Regions from separate parts of the Dyadobacter sp. NIV53 genome, predicted to be linked through region 2. Evidence: riboswitches for the same ligand, from Rfam matches in the RefSeq annotation. Region 2 holds a riboswitch; the other holds the start of a gene.
The links. A riboswitch is a leader RNA that binds a small molecule or an ion and turns the genes downstream of it on or off. The one in region 2 is predicted to bind thiamine pyrophosphate.

Region 1: linked by a shared signal. The riboswitch ahead of KZC02_RS13590 (TonB-dependent receptor) and the one ahead of thiM (hydroxyethylthiazole kinase) in region 2 are both predicted to bind thiamine pyrophosphate.

What each region holds. Positions count from the first base shown of each region.
Region 1 is NZ_CP081299.1:3,356,662-3,364,482, reverse strand. Features, by position in the region: gene KZC02_RS13600 (FG-GAP-like repeat-containing protein) at 1-1,551, opposite strand, end outside; gene KZC02_RS13595 (hypothetical protein) at 1,871-2,200, opposite strand; gene KZC02_RS13590 (TonB-dependent receptor) at 2,696-5,149, opposite strand; TPP riboswitch at 5,269-5,364, opposite strand; gene rocD (ornithine--oxo-acid transaminase) at 5,851-7,122, shown strand; gene KZC02_RS13580 (S41 family peptidase) at 7,128-7,821, shown strand, end outside.
Region 2 is NZ_CP081299.1:2,610,403-2,618,223, forward strand. Features, by position in the region: gene KZC02_RS10430 (glycoside hydrolase family 127 protein) at 1-468, shown strand, start outside; gene KZC02_RS10435 (pyridoxamine 5'-phosphate oxidase family protein) at 594-1,094, opposite strand; gene KZC02_RS10440 (2TM domain-containing protein) at 1,188-1,469, opposite strand; gene tenA (thiaminase II) at 1,723-2,373, opposite strand; gene thiD (bifunctional hydroxymethylpyrimidine kinase/phosphomethylpyrimidine kinase) at 2,370-3,191, opposite strand; gene thiE (thiamine phosphate synthase) at 3,239-3,871, opposite strand; gene thiM (hydroxyethylthiazole kinase) at 3,887-4,687, opposite strand; TPP riboswitch at 4,788-4,883, opposite strand; gene hxpB (hexitol phosphatase HxpB) at 4,936-5,613, shown strand; gene KZC02_RS10470 (PAS domain-containing protein) at 5,678-6,811, shown strand; gene KZC02_RS32885 (ATP-binding protein) at 6,747-7,019, shown strand; gene KZC02_RS10475 (hypothetical protein) at 7,143-7,361, shown strand; gene KZC02_RS10480 (hypothetical protein) at 7,346-7,585, shown strand; gene KZC02_RS10485 (amino acid permease) at 7,732-7,821, opposite strand, start outside.

The sequences.
Region 1 (7,821 bases), 750 kb from region 2:
AACAGAACCGAAACTAGTCGAATTGTTGCCAAAATACAGATGTGAATAAAAATTAGTACTGGAACTGCCTAAAATGGTCAAAATATCCTGAACCCCATCTCCGTCAAAGTCACCGGGGAAAATAAAGTTGCCTGTTGTGTTGATATACGGGTATCCCGGATAAGTAGAAATTGTTGTTGGGGTAAACGACGTGCCGTTATTATCACTCTTATATAGGAGGAGATTATTTAGAACTCTCCCAGCCCCGGAACCAGTTGTGTTGGTCACTAAAATATCATCCGACCCGTCACCTGTGAAGTCGGCACTAAGGAAGTTATATGAAAGTGAAGAATTCTTTTTTTCGAGTAACGTATAATTAGTAGATGAAGGAAGGGTAATAGTCGGAGAAGAAGTATATGTTGCGCTTCCCGGCGTCCTTTTATAGATTTTAAATCCAGTGTGATACTTGATAGAATTGTTCAATTGGTAAGTGGCGGCCATTACGTCAGTATAGCCATCCGCATCAAAATCGCCCGGGAATAAATCGACTGCTTGACCTGCAACAATTCCTGACGCGCCCGATTGAAATTCTATTGGCGCATCACCATACTTAAATATAGTGGCATTTAATACCGAATTGTCACTGCCAGACTCAACAACCTCTTTTAAATATGAATTGATATTATCCCACCCGTAATTAAATTGATAGGATTTAACGGTGGATCCTTCGGCTGTGACGACTATTTTGTCTAACAGATAAGCATTTACGATTGAATTTCCACCATCCTCCAAAGCATTTAAATCAGACCTAAGTTTATAGTCGAATTTAATTTTGTTATATGGGAGAAGCACAGGAACGGCAGACGCGTTACCTGTGTAATTGATTTCATCAATTCTAAAATCATTATTGAGATTAATGTATTTGAACTCAATGTAGTTTCCATCGGGATATAGGATTCGATTTACGCGCCAAAAAAGAACCGCCGTTTCTCCATCGGCAACCCTTTTAGAGTCAGAAGTATTTCCATACTCCATGATAACACCGTCCTTTGAGATAACATTAAACCACATATTAACTCCTGATCCATTTAATGTTATTGTCGAAAAATTTTCGCTTTCCGATCCGTATGTTGACGCATTTACACCGTAAGTGCCGGTTTTTAGAATCAATCTTTGGCCATCAAGTGAAAAACGATCGTCAGATGTAACTTCAACCGGGTTTGCATAAGTATCATGATATACAGTTCGCGGACTTCTTACCAACGACGATAATCCGGATATCTCCCAACCCATTCCAGCAATTCCATTACCCCCTTGAGAGTTATATTCAACAGATAATGAGGGAGTTATTGAATTGCTTCCCGGAGCAGCAAAAATAGGAATTGAATAGTTTGCACCCCCAGATCCGGAAACGGAAGGAGAAGCGGCTAGACTGCCAACGGTCAAGCTTTGATTGATAGCTCTATTATCAAAAGTAGAACCAGTATGTAGAGTTTGATAAGTTACATTTTGAGCATTGATTGAACCAAGGGTAAATACGATCAACAGGATCAACAGGTAAATTTTTCTCATGAGTACTGTATTATGATTTTTAGGCAATTTGCGTTTTAAGAAATAATCAAAGAAGCGCTAGGGCGCACAAATTTTCTCTTTGAATGCCCCGTAAGGGCCGTTCAAAAAGAAGTTTTTCACAAATTCCGTTGAGATATATCGGTAGCTCTATGACAGGCTTACCAGTTAAGAGTATGCTGTATTGTTCAGTGACAGCATCGTGAAGTTTTCAATTTTAAATGCTTGCTTTAATTTGTTAGATGATGTAACTCTTTTTCAACAAGCGCTCAAACCTATCACTTTTACTTTTAATGGCTTGTAGAATAGAACAAAAAAATTATTAACCGGTGGTAACAGCCGGCGGAAAGTCAGCTTCATCGTAAGAGTACTTTTCCTGATCATGATCTATAATGATTGGGTGCAGCTGATCTAAAAAGTACTGTATGTGGCTGAAATTATGCTCATTATACTCAAAATTGGCACCCATGCTACGGTTAACAATTCTTTCGATAATCACGTCCGGGTCATTCATGAACTTGAAAGTCGCAGTCATAACATGGGGCTCATTATAATAGTAAGCCGTTTCCAATAGGCCGCACCTGCGTAACGGGCAGGTTCCCGGCTGAACCTGAGTGGAATAATCCCAGGTAAGCCACTGACTATAATGCATGGGAAGGCCTTCGGACTCCTAGGGCGTATCAATGGCTACGACAACCTTAAAGATGATGCAACCGTCTTCATATTCTGTAGCATGTACAACACGGTAAATAAACTCGTCAACCATAGCTACATATTTTTCTTGTATTGCATGAACGAAATCGGGGCCTGTAATCGATTCTGATTGATTCATAATTCCTTGCCTGGGCTATTTCAAGGAACCGTCTGACTTTTATTGTATAAACGCAAAAGCGCGGGCTGATTCCGATGCTTGTTTCCGAGAGAGTCGAAGCCCACAACACAAAGCAAAAGGAACGCCCACGTTTGCACGCAGGCGCTTCACCTTTACTTTCCTGTTTTGTTTGAAATTTCGACTTTTCTGGTACAGAAAAATTTCAGCGACCGTCGCCCGGCGAAACGCTATTTTATATTTTGATGTCTTGTTATCTAATAATTTAAGCTCGAACTAGTTTGGTTTGGCAGGCAATGTAGGAAGCAAATTATTAACTTAAAACCTCAGGTTAACTCCAACCAGAAAATTCGTCCCGGCCTGAGGGAAATAAAAATTCTCCTGTGTTAAAGCACCGCTGGAATAATAGCCGTACGTGTAACCATTGGACTCATACTTTTCATCCAGAATGTTATTCACCAGTAAATTAAATGAGATTTCTTTTGCCCAGGTTGGTTTTACTGTCCATGTAAGGCGGATGTCATTGGTGAAATATGCATCCAGTTTACGGGTTTCGCTGGAAGTATTATCCAGATATTGTTTGCTTACATATTTGGTTAATAATGCCAGTTCCAGGCTCTTTTTCGGACTGAATGTAAGCTGGCTACCTACAATGACATCAGGCGAAAATGAAATATCAGATTTCCCGTGATCAAAGGTTTTGTATTCGTAAGTATCGTAGTCGATAACATATTCGGTAAAATTCTGGATTTTATTCTGGCTGAATGTGGCATTGGCATTCCATTTCAGAAATTTACCAAAAGCAACCGCCCCTTCCAGTTCAATACCTGTCCGGTAACTTTCCGGTACATTGACGCGAACAGCATTTCCAACGTCGTTGATTTGTCCGGTGAGTACGAGCTGATTTTTGTATTTCATTAAATAATAATTGGCGGCAAATGCCCAAATGCCTTTTTGTGTCCTGAAACCGGCTTCAACATTATGTAATGTTTCATGTTTTGGAAACAACTGTGCCGTGGCGGACGTGAAATCATCCCGGTTAGGCTCGCGGTTGCCCATACTGTAAGATGCATAAACGGAACTTTGCTCTGCAACCTGGTACGTAAGTCCGGCCTTAGGGTTTACAAATGAATAAGACTGGTTGAATGAAAGCGGCACCAGGTCATTGTCAGTTCCATTGATAGTATGGCTAACCTGCCTGAACTGTAAATCGACGAATGCGTTCAGTTTGGACGTAAGCTGGTAGTATACTTTTCCGTAAATATTAAAGTCTTTTTTGACTGCTTTATTGAAATAATACTGATGTTCATTTTCAATACTTCCAGCATTACGAGCCCACGTAATTTGTCCGTAATGATCACCATCGTATTTATTCCAGCCTCCGCCAATACTTGCAGTAATTTTTTTGAAACTATTAAAATCCACGGAAAAAGTGCTTCCATAAAAGTAATTATCCAGCCAGCGCCTGCGGATCAGATCCGTGCGTGAGAGCGTATCGCCACCTATCACGACATTAGGAAGATTATAATCGCTGTATTTATCCTGCGTCCGGTATTGCTCGTAATATCCAAGTCCGCGTACCATAAATCCGTTTACATTTAAGGTCAGTTTGTCGCTTAACGTATGGGAAGAAACTAGCTGGTAATGATCCTGCCGGTAATTATCGACTTCGTTTTTATAGGTATAGGAATTAAAGGTGCGGTCGCCGGAGCTGATCAGATTATCCGCATCTTTTTCATCAAGTTCATTTGTTTTGATATATTCTAAAACTCCTTTCTGGTTACCTCTAAGTTTAGCTTCCGGCACACCATTCCAGGACTGGTATGTCCTTTCATTTCCTGAAAATACATTGGCTCTCACAAAACTTTTTTTACCAAAATATGCCCCGGAAAGATAATAGGAATGCAAATTGGAAGAGGCGCGGTCTACAAAACCATCCGACGAAACCCTGGACAAACGCCCATCAACCGAAAACTTGTTCTTCAATAATCCGGTACCGATTTTAATGGTATTTTTGAACGTATTGAAGGATCCAAGCGAATTATTCAGTTCCGCATAGGCTTCTTTATGAAATGCATTGGTGTTGATATTAACACTAGCACCAAATGCTCCCGCGCCGTTGGTAGAGGTTCCAACGCCACGCTGAATCTGGATACTATTAACTGAAGAAGCAAAATCGGGCATATTTACCCAGAAAACACCCTGACTTTCAGCATCATTATAGGGAATTCCATTTACAGTTACATTGATACGGGAAGCATCGGAGCCGCGGATCCGGATACCGGTATAGCCAACCCCTCCTCCTGCATCACTTGTACTTACCAACGATGGTGTGAAATTCAATAAAACCGGCAAATCCTGGCCAAGATTCTGTTTATTGAGCGTTTCAGCACTTACGTTAGTAAAAGCCATTCCCGATTTATTACTTACACGGGTTGCATTAATAATCACTTCATCAGCCTGATAGGTGCTTTTACTGAGTTTGATTTCCAGCGGAATACCAGAGTCAGAAATATCCATTTTAACTGTTTCATAGCCGATGTAAGATATTTCGAGTGTTGGGATGTTTTCAGAAATGTTCTTTAAAGTGAAATTTCCATTTTTATCCGTACTGGCGCCACGAATTTCTCCGGCTTTTACAGAAGCGCCGGGCAGAGGTTTGCCATCGTCTCCATCAGTTATCCGGCCGGAAACTGATCGTTGGGCCCAGGATGGGAAAATAAATAATACGCTTAAAACAAGCGTCGACAGATAGGTCGTAACTTTTCGCATAGCGATGATAAGTTGTTACGAACAGGCAGGGGCCACCTATCCTTTGGTTCTAAAAATAAAATGTGAAACGCTTCGAATTGTAATAATTTGAAATCAGTTAAAGTGAATTTTCAAGTTTCTTACTTTTAGCTTTCTCTTCCTACGCCAGCATTATCCGGATCAGGTAGTATGGGTATGATCTCAGCCCGTTCGGTTGGGCACCCCTATGAGATTTTGTGCAAAGTTAATTCAGATAATCCGGGGATTCAATAAAAATGGGGATTTATTGTTTTGCTTTTTTTATTAATTGTAAAATGGATGGATACCACATTGTGGTTACCTCGTTTGTAGCAAAATATATTTTGTCAGCTTATTTTTTGCCACGCAGCGACTACCCCGATTGCAGTAAAATACACAAATCAGTATTGTGGTGTAGCCCCCATGCGGCATGACTTTCAATTTGAATTATGTGTTGCTACAAACAGGTAGTGCATACAGCACATAACAATTATTTTTCACCCGGTTCAATTGCAGCTACTTCTTTTTCAATGTATTTCATTATGTAACAGGAATCTATACGTCGGTTGTAATGCCTTTACTGTCCGAAATATATTGTAACTTCATAGCAATAAGTAAGCAAACAAGCTAAGTTAAACCTGTTAAAATAAGAAGGGTTTGCCTAATTTTACATCATTAAATTAAAACTATTTACCATAATATTAATGGCCAGCTATACAAACACAATCACACAAGACACAGCTACTTTGGATACTTCTCAATATGCTATAGAACTTGAATACAAATACGGAGCGCATAATTATAAACCCATGCCTGTTGTACTTGCCAAAGGATTGGGTGTGCATGTGTGGGATGTGGAAGGAAAGCAGTATCTGGATTTTTTATCGGCGTACAGTGCTGTAAGTCAGGGGCATTGCCACCCTGATATAGTTGCTGCCATGATAGAACAGGCGCAAAAACTCACTCTCACTTCCCGTGCTTTTTATAACGACCAACTGGGTGAATGTGAAAAATTTCTTTGTGAATACTTTGGTTATGATAAAGTCCTGATGATGAATTCGGGCGTAGAAGGTGGCGAAACTGCCTTAAAACTTACACGTAAATGGGCTTACAAAGTAAAAGGAATCGCTCCCAATAAAGCTAAAACCGTATATGCTTCAGGTAATTTCTGGGGCAGGACACTGGCTGCAATTTCGTCGTCTACTGATCCATCGAGCACGGATGATTACGGCCCTTTTTTACCCGGTGTGATCCTGGTTCCTTACGATGATCTGAACGCTTTGGAAGATGCTTTCAAAAATGATCCGGATATCGCAGGTTTTATGGTAGAACCTATTCAGGGAGAAGCAGGTGTGGTAGTTCCACAAGATGGTTATCTCAAAGGCGTTCGCGGTTTGTGTACAAAATACAATGTATTGTTTATCGCGGATGAAGTGCAGACTGGCATTGGACGAACAGGGAAAAGGCTGGCTTGTGATTGGGAAGGGGTAAAACCGGATATTCTGGTTTTAGGAAAAGCTTTATCAGGAGGAACCATTCCTGTGTCGGCGGCACTGGCCAATGACGAAATTATGCTGACAATTGCGCCTGGTGAACACGGCTCTACTTATGGTGGAAATCCGCTTGCCTGTGCAGTTACTATTGCTGCTTTGAAAGTAGTTGAGGACGAGAACCTGGCTGAAAATGCAGAGTTGATGGGGCAATTGTTCCGTAACAAAATGTTGGCTCTTCAAAAGCAATGTTCTCTGATTGAAACCGTTAGAGGTAAAGGGCTTTTAAATGCAATTGTAATTAATGATACCGAAGACAGCCCGACTGCAATGAAACTTTGTTATCAGATGATGGATAAAGGATTGCTTTGTAAACCTACACACGGAAATAAAATAAGATTTGCTCCGCCGTTGGTAATCAATGAGGAACAAATGAATCTGGCTTGCGATATCATTAGTGGCGTATTTTTAGATTATAAAATGTAAGTAAAATGAATGTAAAGCATGTATTGCTGTTTTTTGTGCTTTTTGGATTTCTATCTGCCTGTCATGATAAAACAGTAGAGCCGGCCACAGAATCAGAAACTGACAAGTGGATTTTGGAACAGATGAAATATTGGTATTACTGGAATGATAAAATTCCTGCAAATCCCAACGTATCTCTGGAACCTGAGGCCTTTTTCGAATCTTTGCTTTACAAATACAATGCAACGACCAATCCGGAAGGCGACCGTTTTTCCTGGATCCAGGAAAGTGCGGATGAATTGAAAGCGGGATTGAGTGGTGAATCCAAATCTACGGGAATGGATTACAAACTGTATTACTATCCAAAAGGCAGTAGTAATGTCGTAGGTGTTGTATTGTACAGTTTGCCGGATTCTCCGGCTGCAAAAGCAGGAATAAAACGTGGTGATGTATTTACCGGTGTGAATGGCCAGGCGTTAACCGGGGCAAATTATAGTCAGCTGCTAAATGCGGAAGGCGTGTTAACTTTTTCATTGGGTTCTATAACCGACGATGGCGTTATTTCTGAAAGCACGGTTAAGAAAGAAGTTACGCCAATTGTTTTACAAGAAGACCCGGTTTACTTTGATACGCTGTTTCAGTATGGCAGTAATAAAATCGGCTATATTGTTTATCATCAGTTTTTCCCAAGCCCCAATGGCAGCAACTCCAACCAGTACG
Region 2 (7,821 bases):
ATTCCGGGCTGGGCAAATGGCGAGGCAATTCCAGGGAATTTATATACATACCAGGATAAACAATCCAAACCAGTTGAAATAAAGGTTAATGGAAAAATAATTCCTGCAACCGTCGGGAAAGGTTATCTGACACTTACCAGAACATGGAAAAAAGGTGATGTCGTTTTAATTTCACTTGATATGCCGGTCAGAAAAGTTATTTCAAATACCAAAGTGGTAACAAACAAAGGCAAGGTTGCTATTGAACGCGGCCCCGTTTTGTATTGTGCAGAAGGCCATGATAATAATGGTAAAGCACTTTCAATTCCTGTTTCTTCTGCTCAGACATTTTCACCAAATTACCAGCCGGATCTATTGGGAGGAGTTAATGTTTTAAAATCCACAGAAGGAAATGTAACGCTGATCCCCTATTACGCATGGGCCAATCGCGGAGCCAACGAAATGACAATTTGGTTTAATTTGAAGTAGGGTTTCTGGAGTGTAGCTATCACTCTTTCCAAAAAATCACAGCAAATAATAATTAAACACAAAAAAAGTGCTGATCATCATCAAAGCTGGTCAGCACTTTCTATATTTAATATCAAAATTTAAATTCAGGCAAGATTCAATTTCCCATGTTCACCTTCATCTGGTGTTGTACCTGTAACTACGGCTTTTAACATTGAGAAAAACACGACCATTCGGGATGAATTACTATCCCAGTATGCTGCCTCGTCGGTTGTCACTTTCAGTATAACCAGATTTGGATCATCTTTCCCTTCCGGAAACCAGGCTTTGGACATTGGATTCCACAACTCTTCCTTTTTTTGCTGATCTTCAATGATAGATGCGTTTCCTGACACACTTACGTATGTATGATTTTTCGGATCAGCATATATTAATGTAACAGATTCATTCCAATCCGTTTCCGATCCGATTTCTGTTTGTTTGCTTGTAAAAAACCAAACATTACCATCCTCGTCAATATCCAGTGTAGTCATTGGCCTTGATTCAATTTTACCGTCCTTATAAGTCGTGTACATACAAAAACGAATATCTTCCGCCAGTGAATTTAGTTTTTTTATTGCTTCAACATTCTGAAAGTCCTTTTCCATGATTATTTTAATTTCATCTTTTAGAATAATTTCTTAAAGATCCAATTACAATAATTGTTCCAAACAGGGAAAAGAATATATTTTGAACAAAAGTTATCTTCCTTCTCTTATCAGTTTTTCATATTCCTGCTCCACCAATTTCTTTTCCCCTGCATTATCATAAGCAGACAAATAATGTGATGCAAGACCAATTCCCCAACCTAACATTGGCCAGATTGGCCAGGGGAATAAGTGTCGCCCTCCGCTTTGCCCGATAGTGATGAAATATATGATCCACAAAACTCCGTTTACCATAAAATATGTACGCAGATGAATTTTGAATCCAGCCCGTTTTTTAGCTTTTCTCCAAAGAAGTTCGTTGCGAGGCGTTTCCATTTTTTTAGCGTTTAGGTTTTATCAATTTACAAACAACTTAAAATTTACAGATTCTTATTTGTTTCAAATTTATATTTGAAAAATATTATAAACCAGGCAATTACGACAGACCTCAGCAGAAGCCGGATGAAATTCAGAAAGAAAGGGATGAGGCCTATTATTGGTAATCTGATGTGAACAGTTGTAATAATATTTAATTCATCTTAGAATTTTTACTTCCGTATTTTCCATTTTTAATTCTAATCTCTTCACTCTAAACACCCCATTCTTCCAACGAGTAAGCGCTGTCCCAAAATATATATTCAAGCCTGGTAGCCATTACATAAGCCTCAGACATTTTTTTTCGTGTACTTTCCGATGCGTTTTCAGCCAGATCATCGCAAATTCGCAATGCTTTTTCAACAGACAACCCGAATTCTTCACCAGCATAAGCATCAATCCAGTTTTGGTACAGGTTGGGTCTTACCTGATTTTTATAAATATAATCTCCAACTTTTTTGTAAATCCAAAAGCAAGGAAGTAATGCAGCCACTGCTACTTCGTACGACTCAAAAGTGCTTATTGCCAAGAGGTAATTGGTGTAGGCAAAACAGCCAGGTGCTTTTCCCGAATTAGAATTGATGTCGTATTCCTTAAAATACCCAATGTGTAAAGCCCGCTCAACCAGGATCGCATTTTGTGCAAATTGCAGAAAGTCAAGCAATTCCTGACTAGTTCCTGAGCGTGTTCCGGCAGTAGCAAGTGCCCTTGCAAATTCGGCCAGATAAAGGGAATCCTGGTAGATGTAAAACTTAAATTTTTCAACAGGCAGCGTGCCGTTTTTCATTTCCTGATTGAAAGGGTGATCCTGAATTTTAGTATAAATTGGCAAAGCTTCGTTCCAAAGCTGATCAGTAAATCTCATGATTGGATGTGCATTTTTAGAGGAGAAAATGAATGGTTGAGCGGCCCTGGTCCTTTTCCTGTTTTAACATTTTTTCCGGCCTCAATCGCTTCTGTAATGTAACTTTTAGATAATAATATGGCCTCTGGCAATGCATTACCTCTTGCAATAAATGTGGCTATGGCAGAAGATAAAGTACATCCGGTACCGTGGATATTGTTGCTATCAATGTGAGCTGTTTCATAAATTAGCGTTTTTTCTCCTGCCCTGGCAAAAACATCGTATAAAACCGGTCCTGTCAAATGTCCACCTTTTAATAATACTCCTTTACAGCCCCGTCGAACCATATCTTCAGCAGCTTGCTTCATGGTTTCCAAAGAACTGATGGTTCTTCCAATCAGAATCTGAGCTTCATCCAGATTTGGTGTGATTAAGTCCGCTCTTGAAAATAAATCTGTCCACAAAATATCAATTGTTTCATCCCGAATCAGTTTTGCTCCGCTTGTTGAAACCATGACAGGATCAAAAACCACAAATCCGGGTTGAAACCTATCCAGAATTTCTGCAATAATTTGTGCGGTTTTAATCTCATTTACCATTCCGATTTTAACAGCATCAATAACAATATCTTCAAAAACCGCTTCCAGTTGCTCCCTTAGAAAGTCAGGAGGAACGGTATGAATCGCTCTGACGCCTTGTGTATTTTGTGCTGTGAGTGCAGTAATTGCCGAAGTGCCGTAAGCGCCTAATGCCCCAATGGTTTTCAGATCAGCCTGAATCCCGGCTCCCCCTCCACTATCAGATCCGGCTATGGTCAGTACGGTTGGATATCGTTGCATTTTTCTTTGTAATTAAAATAAAAAATCAGGAGAAGCTTGTGGTATTTTTAAATTAGAGAATGAGTCGTTAAAGATGCTAAAAGTGATTGAGCCGCTTCTCTTGGAGATTTGGCACTGCAAATAGCTGAAATAACGGCAATTCCGTTTGCTCCGTTTTGCATAGCTTCAAAAGAATTGGTGATATTCAAACCTCCGATCACTACCAAAGGATGACGGCTATTACTTTTGACCCATTTTAATCCTTCTGTTTGCCATGGTTTTTCTGTATTTGTTTTAGTAGGTGTAGCGTACAAAGGGCTTACTGCCAAATAGGAAATATCCCAGGATTCTGCCTCAAAAACGTCATCCTGTTTTTCTGCTGAAATGCCAATAATCTTTCCTTTGGGCAACAGATTATTTAATGTGTCATAATACATATCACTTTGCCCGACATGTACTCCATCCGCATCTACGGCCAGTGCAATATCCACACGGTCATTAATAATTAAGGGAACATTGTATGGCTGTAGTAAATCTTTCAGACGTTTGGCACGGTCAATGAAAGCGCGTGTCCCCAACGATTTTTCACGCAACTGAACCATGGTTACACCTCCTTTTACTGCTTCCTCAACCACCCAGAAAAAATCCCTTCCGATACAGGCCGCTTCATCCGTTACAAGATATAATTGTATCTGATCCATTATTTTGTTTTGGAATTAAGAAGTGTAACTGATCTTGGCCAATTCAGAAAGCTTTTCAGGTGTGATTTCCGACAATGTATCCAGAAAAGCAATCTGAAAAGATCCGGGTAATTGGGCTTTTTGAAAAGCTATTTCCCCGCAAATACCCATGGTAACCGCAGCAGAAATGGCAGCTTTAAAAGCATCCGATTCTATAGATGCAAATGCTCCGGCAATGGCAGAAGCTGAGCAGCCCATCCCGGTTACCCTTGTCATTAATGCTACTCCATTCTCTGCATAGGCTATTTTCTCACCGTCAACAATCACATCTATCGCTCCGCTGACACTGACTACACAGCCATAACGATTACTTAACGCTTTGGCAGCTTCCAGGCTATCGGTTGAATTGGCAGTGCTATCCACACCTTTTGTTTGAATCCGGATTCCTGCCAATGCCAGTATTTCAGAAGCATTTCCCCTGATTATAGTTGGCGGAGTAATATCCAGAAGTTCGCTTAAAACCTGATTACGGTAAGGCGTAGCACCAGCTCCGACGGGATCTAAAATAATGGGTTTCCCTAATTCTGATGCTTTTTTCATTGCCAGTTTCATACCTTCAACCCAAACCGGCGACAGCGTACCGATGTTGACAACTAGTGCTCCGGCAATAGAAACCATATCCGCTACTTCTTCTACCGCATGGGCCATGACAGGCGACGCACCAATGGCAAGCAACGCATTGGCAGTAAAATTCATAACTACAAAATTGGTAATATTATGAACCAATGGTGACTTTTGGCGTAATGTGGCCAGATTTTGTTCAGGGTTAAATTTCATATTCATTTCATTTTTGTACAAAAACAAATGAATGGACATTTAAGGAAGTGGTGCGCCAAATTATCATTTGGAAACCAAAAGAGAGAAAAGACAGCAAATCTGTCTACTAAACGCTTTTTCCTACGACAGTATAAACTGTGTCAGGTTCAAAGGGTATAAATCTCAGTCCGTATTTTGGACACCCCTAAAGCCATTCTTAATTGCGAATGTAGTAGTTTTGGACAGAAATAAAAAAGCAAACCTATATAATGATTAAAGCTGCCATATTTGACATGGACGGGTTACTGATTGACTCAGAACCTATTTGGGTAGAAGCTGCCCAACAGGTCATGCAGAAAGTTAATTTCAAGCTGACACACGCACTTAAGCTTCAGACTACCGGATTATCTATCAAATTGTTTCTTGAATACTGTTATAAAATACAACCCTGGCATACACCTACGTCTGAAGAACTGGAACGGGACATTCTGAAACAGGCTCATAAGAATATTCTTGCCAATGCCGTTGCAATGCCGGGTGCAATTGAGCTTGTTAAAAAATTAAAAAAACAGGGGCTTAAACTTGCAGTAGCTTCCGCCTCACACATGGAGCTGATCGAAGGTGTGCTTAAACGGCTTGATATCATTGAGTATTTTGATGCCTGGCATTCCGGGGAACTGGAAGAATTTACCAAACCTCATCCGGCTGTATACTTATCCGCAGCAGCCAAACTCGGTGTAACACCGGAAGAATGTGTTGCTTTCGAAGACTCTTTTACCGGATTACGTTCGGCACATGCAGCCGGGATGACTACTATCTGTGTACCTACAATGGAAGTATACGATGATCTGAAATTTGATCTGGCACATTATAAAATCACTTCCCTTGAAAAATATATTCTGGAAGAAATGAGCGGGAAGCAAATTAGTACAGAGCTTAAAGTTTAGAGTTCACAAACAGTCGGATTGGTAACGGCTATATAGTTATTGTAAATACTTCCCTTATTCATCAATGATTGGATTACGCCATTTTAGTATTGTGATTGCCATCAGGATAACGATTATTATTCTGAGTGTTTTTTTGATAATATGGCTGGCTTCCATGCAAATTAATGTAAACCTGATTTATATTTTAGGCGGTATTTTCATTACTGTACAGGGATCATTACTGTATAATTATGTGACCAACGTCAACCGGAAACTCACTTATTTTCTCGAATCTGTACGTTATTCAGATTTTACGATCAATTTCCGCCATGACAACAAAATGGGCAAAACCTTTCAGGAGCTGAACCAGCAATTCAATGAAGTGCTGCATGCTTTCAGACAGGCCAGGGCTGAAAAAGAAGCCAATCTGCAATATCTGAATACCATTGTGCAGCATATCGGAACAGGCCTGATCACATTCGACAGCACCGGCCAGGTTAACCTGATCAACAATGCGGCTCTTCGTATGCTGGGTATTTACCGCTTGCATCAGCTTAGTGAATTAAAAGATAAACATCCAAGGTTATACGAATTACTTTCTAATCTGGATTCAGGTGTCCGCGAACTGTACCGTACACCTTCCGACCAGCCGCTGGCACTTCAGGGTGCGGCTATCCAGATGCGGGGAATGTGGGTCAGGATTGTTGTTTTACAAAATATCCAAACGGAACTTCAGCAGCAGGAAGTAGAATCGTGGCAGAACCTTACCCGTGTTTTAAGGCATGAAATCATGAATTCCATGACACCGATCGTGTCTTTGGTCGGAACAATGCGGCTAATTGTAAATGAGGATATTGAGAAATCAACCACGGATCAGGAAGCAGTAAATGACTTGAAAGAAGCACTGCAAACACTGGAAAAAAGGAGTAAAGGAATGATGCAGTTTGTGAACGCCTACCGGGATTTTACAACATTACCCAAACCGGTTTTTTCCAATGTAAACATCAGCGAATTGTTGCACGAAGTTCTTCAGTTGCTGCAAACAGACCTCATGAGTTTAGGTGTATTGTGGGAGCTTTCAGTAAAACCGGAAACACTGACAGCCAAAGTAGATTCGGGCCAGCTTCAGCAGGTACTGATCAATCTGATTAAAAATGCTTCCAGAATCTTTTTCCACACAAACCAGCCGTACTATTTCTTTATCGGCTTATCAGAATGACAATCTGACGATGATAGAGGTGGCTGATAACGGCGATGGCATTGAACCGGAAGCCATTGATAATATATTCATACCTTTTTATACAACAAAAAAAACAGGGTCCGGAATTGGGTTAAGTCTTTCACGCCAGATTTTGCAACAACATGGCGGACAGCTCAATGTATCATCCGAAGCAGGAAAAGGAACCGTTTTTACGTTAGTGATTTAGATTTTTTTTCGACTTTATATTTTTGGCCTGAATTTTGCTAATTTGAGTAATCTGATAGTAAAATATGATTGACTTACAACCTTTATACAATTTTAAGGGTCATTGATAAAAAACAGATACATCATGAAAAGGATCATAATATTATGCATGGTCAGCGTTTTTTCGCTGGCTTGCCAAACAACATCAGTTGACAAAAAAAATGATGTTATAAAATATAAACAAACCGTTACATTGAATGATGTACCAAAAGCAATGCTTACTTTTTTGAAGTTTCTGACAGCAGATGCCCAAAAGGGGTACAATGTATATGGGCAGGAAATGCTACTGTGGATCTGGCCTTAGAAGGAGTTGGCACTGAGGGGAAAATTTCCCAGCATGTCAACATGTGCATCGGAGATTGCCGGACACTGTATAAATCTAATTCTTTTCGTGAAGCAGATACGTTGGACCGGGAATTTGCAGGACAAAAATACCGCCTGATACTTGATGCTGTAAACCGTCCTGATTCTGACAGCACAAAAAAGAAGGAAGACTATTCTATTTCGCTAAGAATTGAGAAGAAATAAACTTTGAACATACAAGATCTGTAAACTAAAAAGCCTGGTTAGTACGAAAATGTACTAATCAGGCTTTTTCAAATTAAACTATATGTCTTTCACAGTTAAAAATACAAAAACAGCAATTGAATGCTTAACTCCAAAACTCATAATTCTCAGCTCTCCTCCCCTGCCAGTTTACTTTTTCTGTATCCGTAGCTAAAATAAATGATCAGGCCAATAGCAAGCCAAACAACAAAAATAAG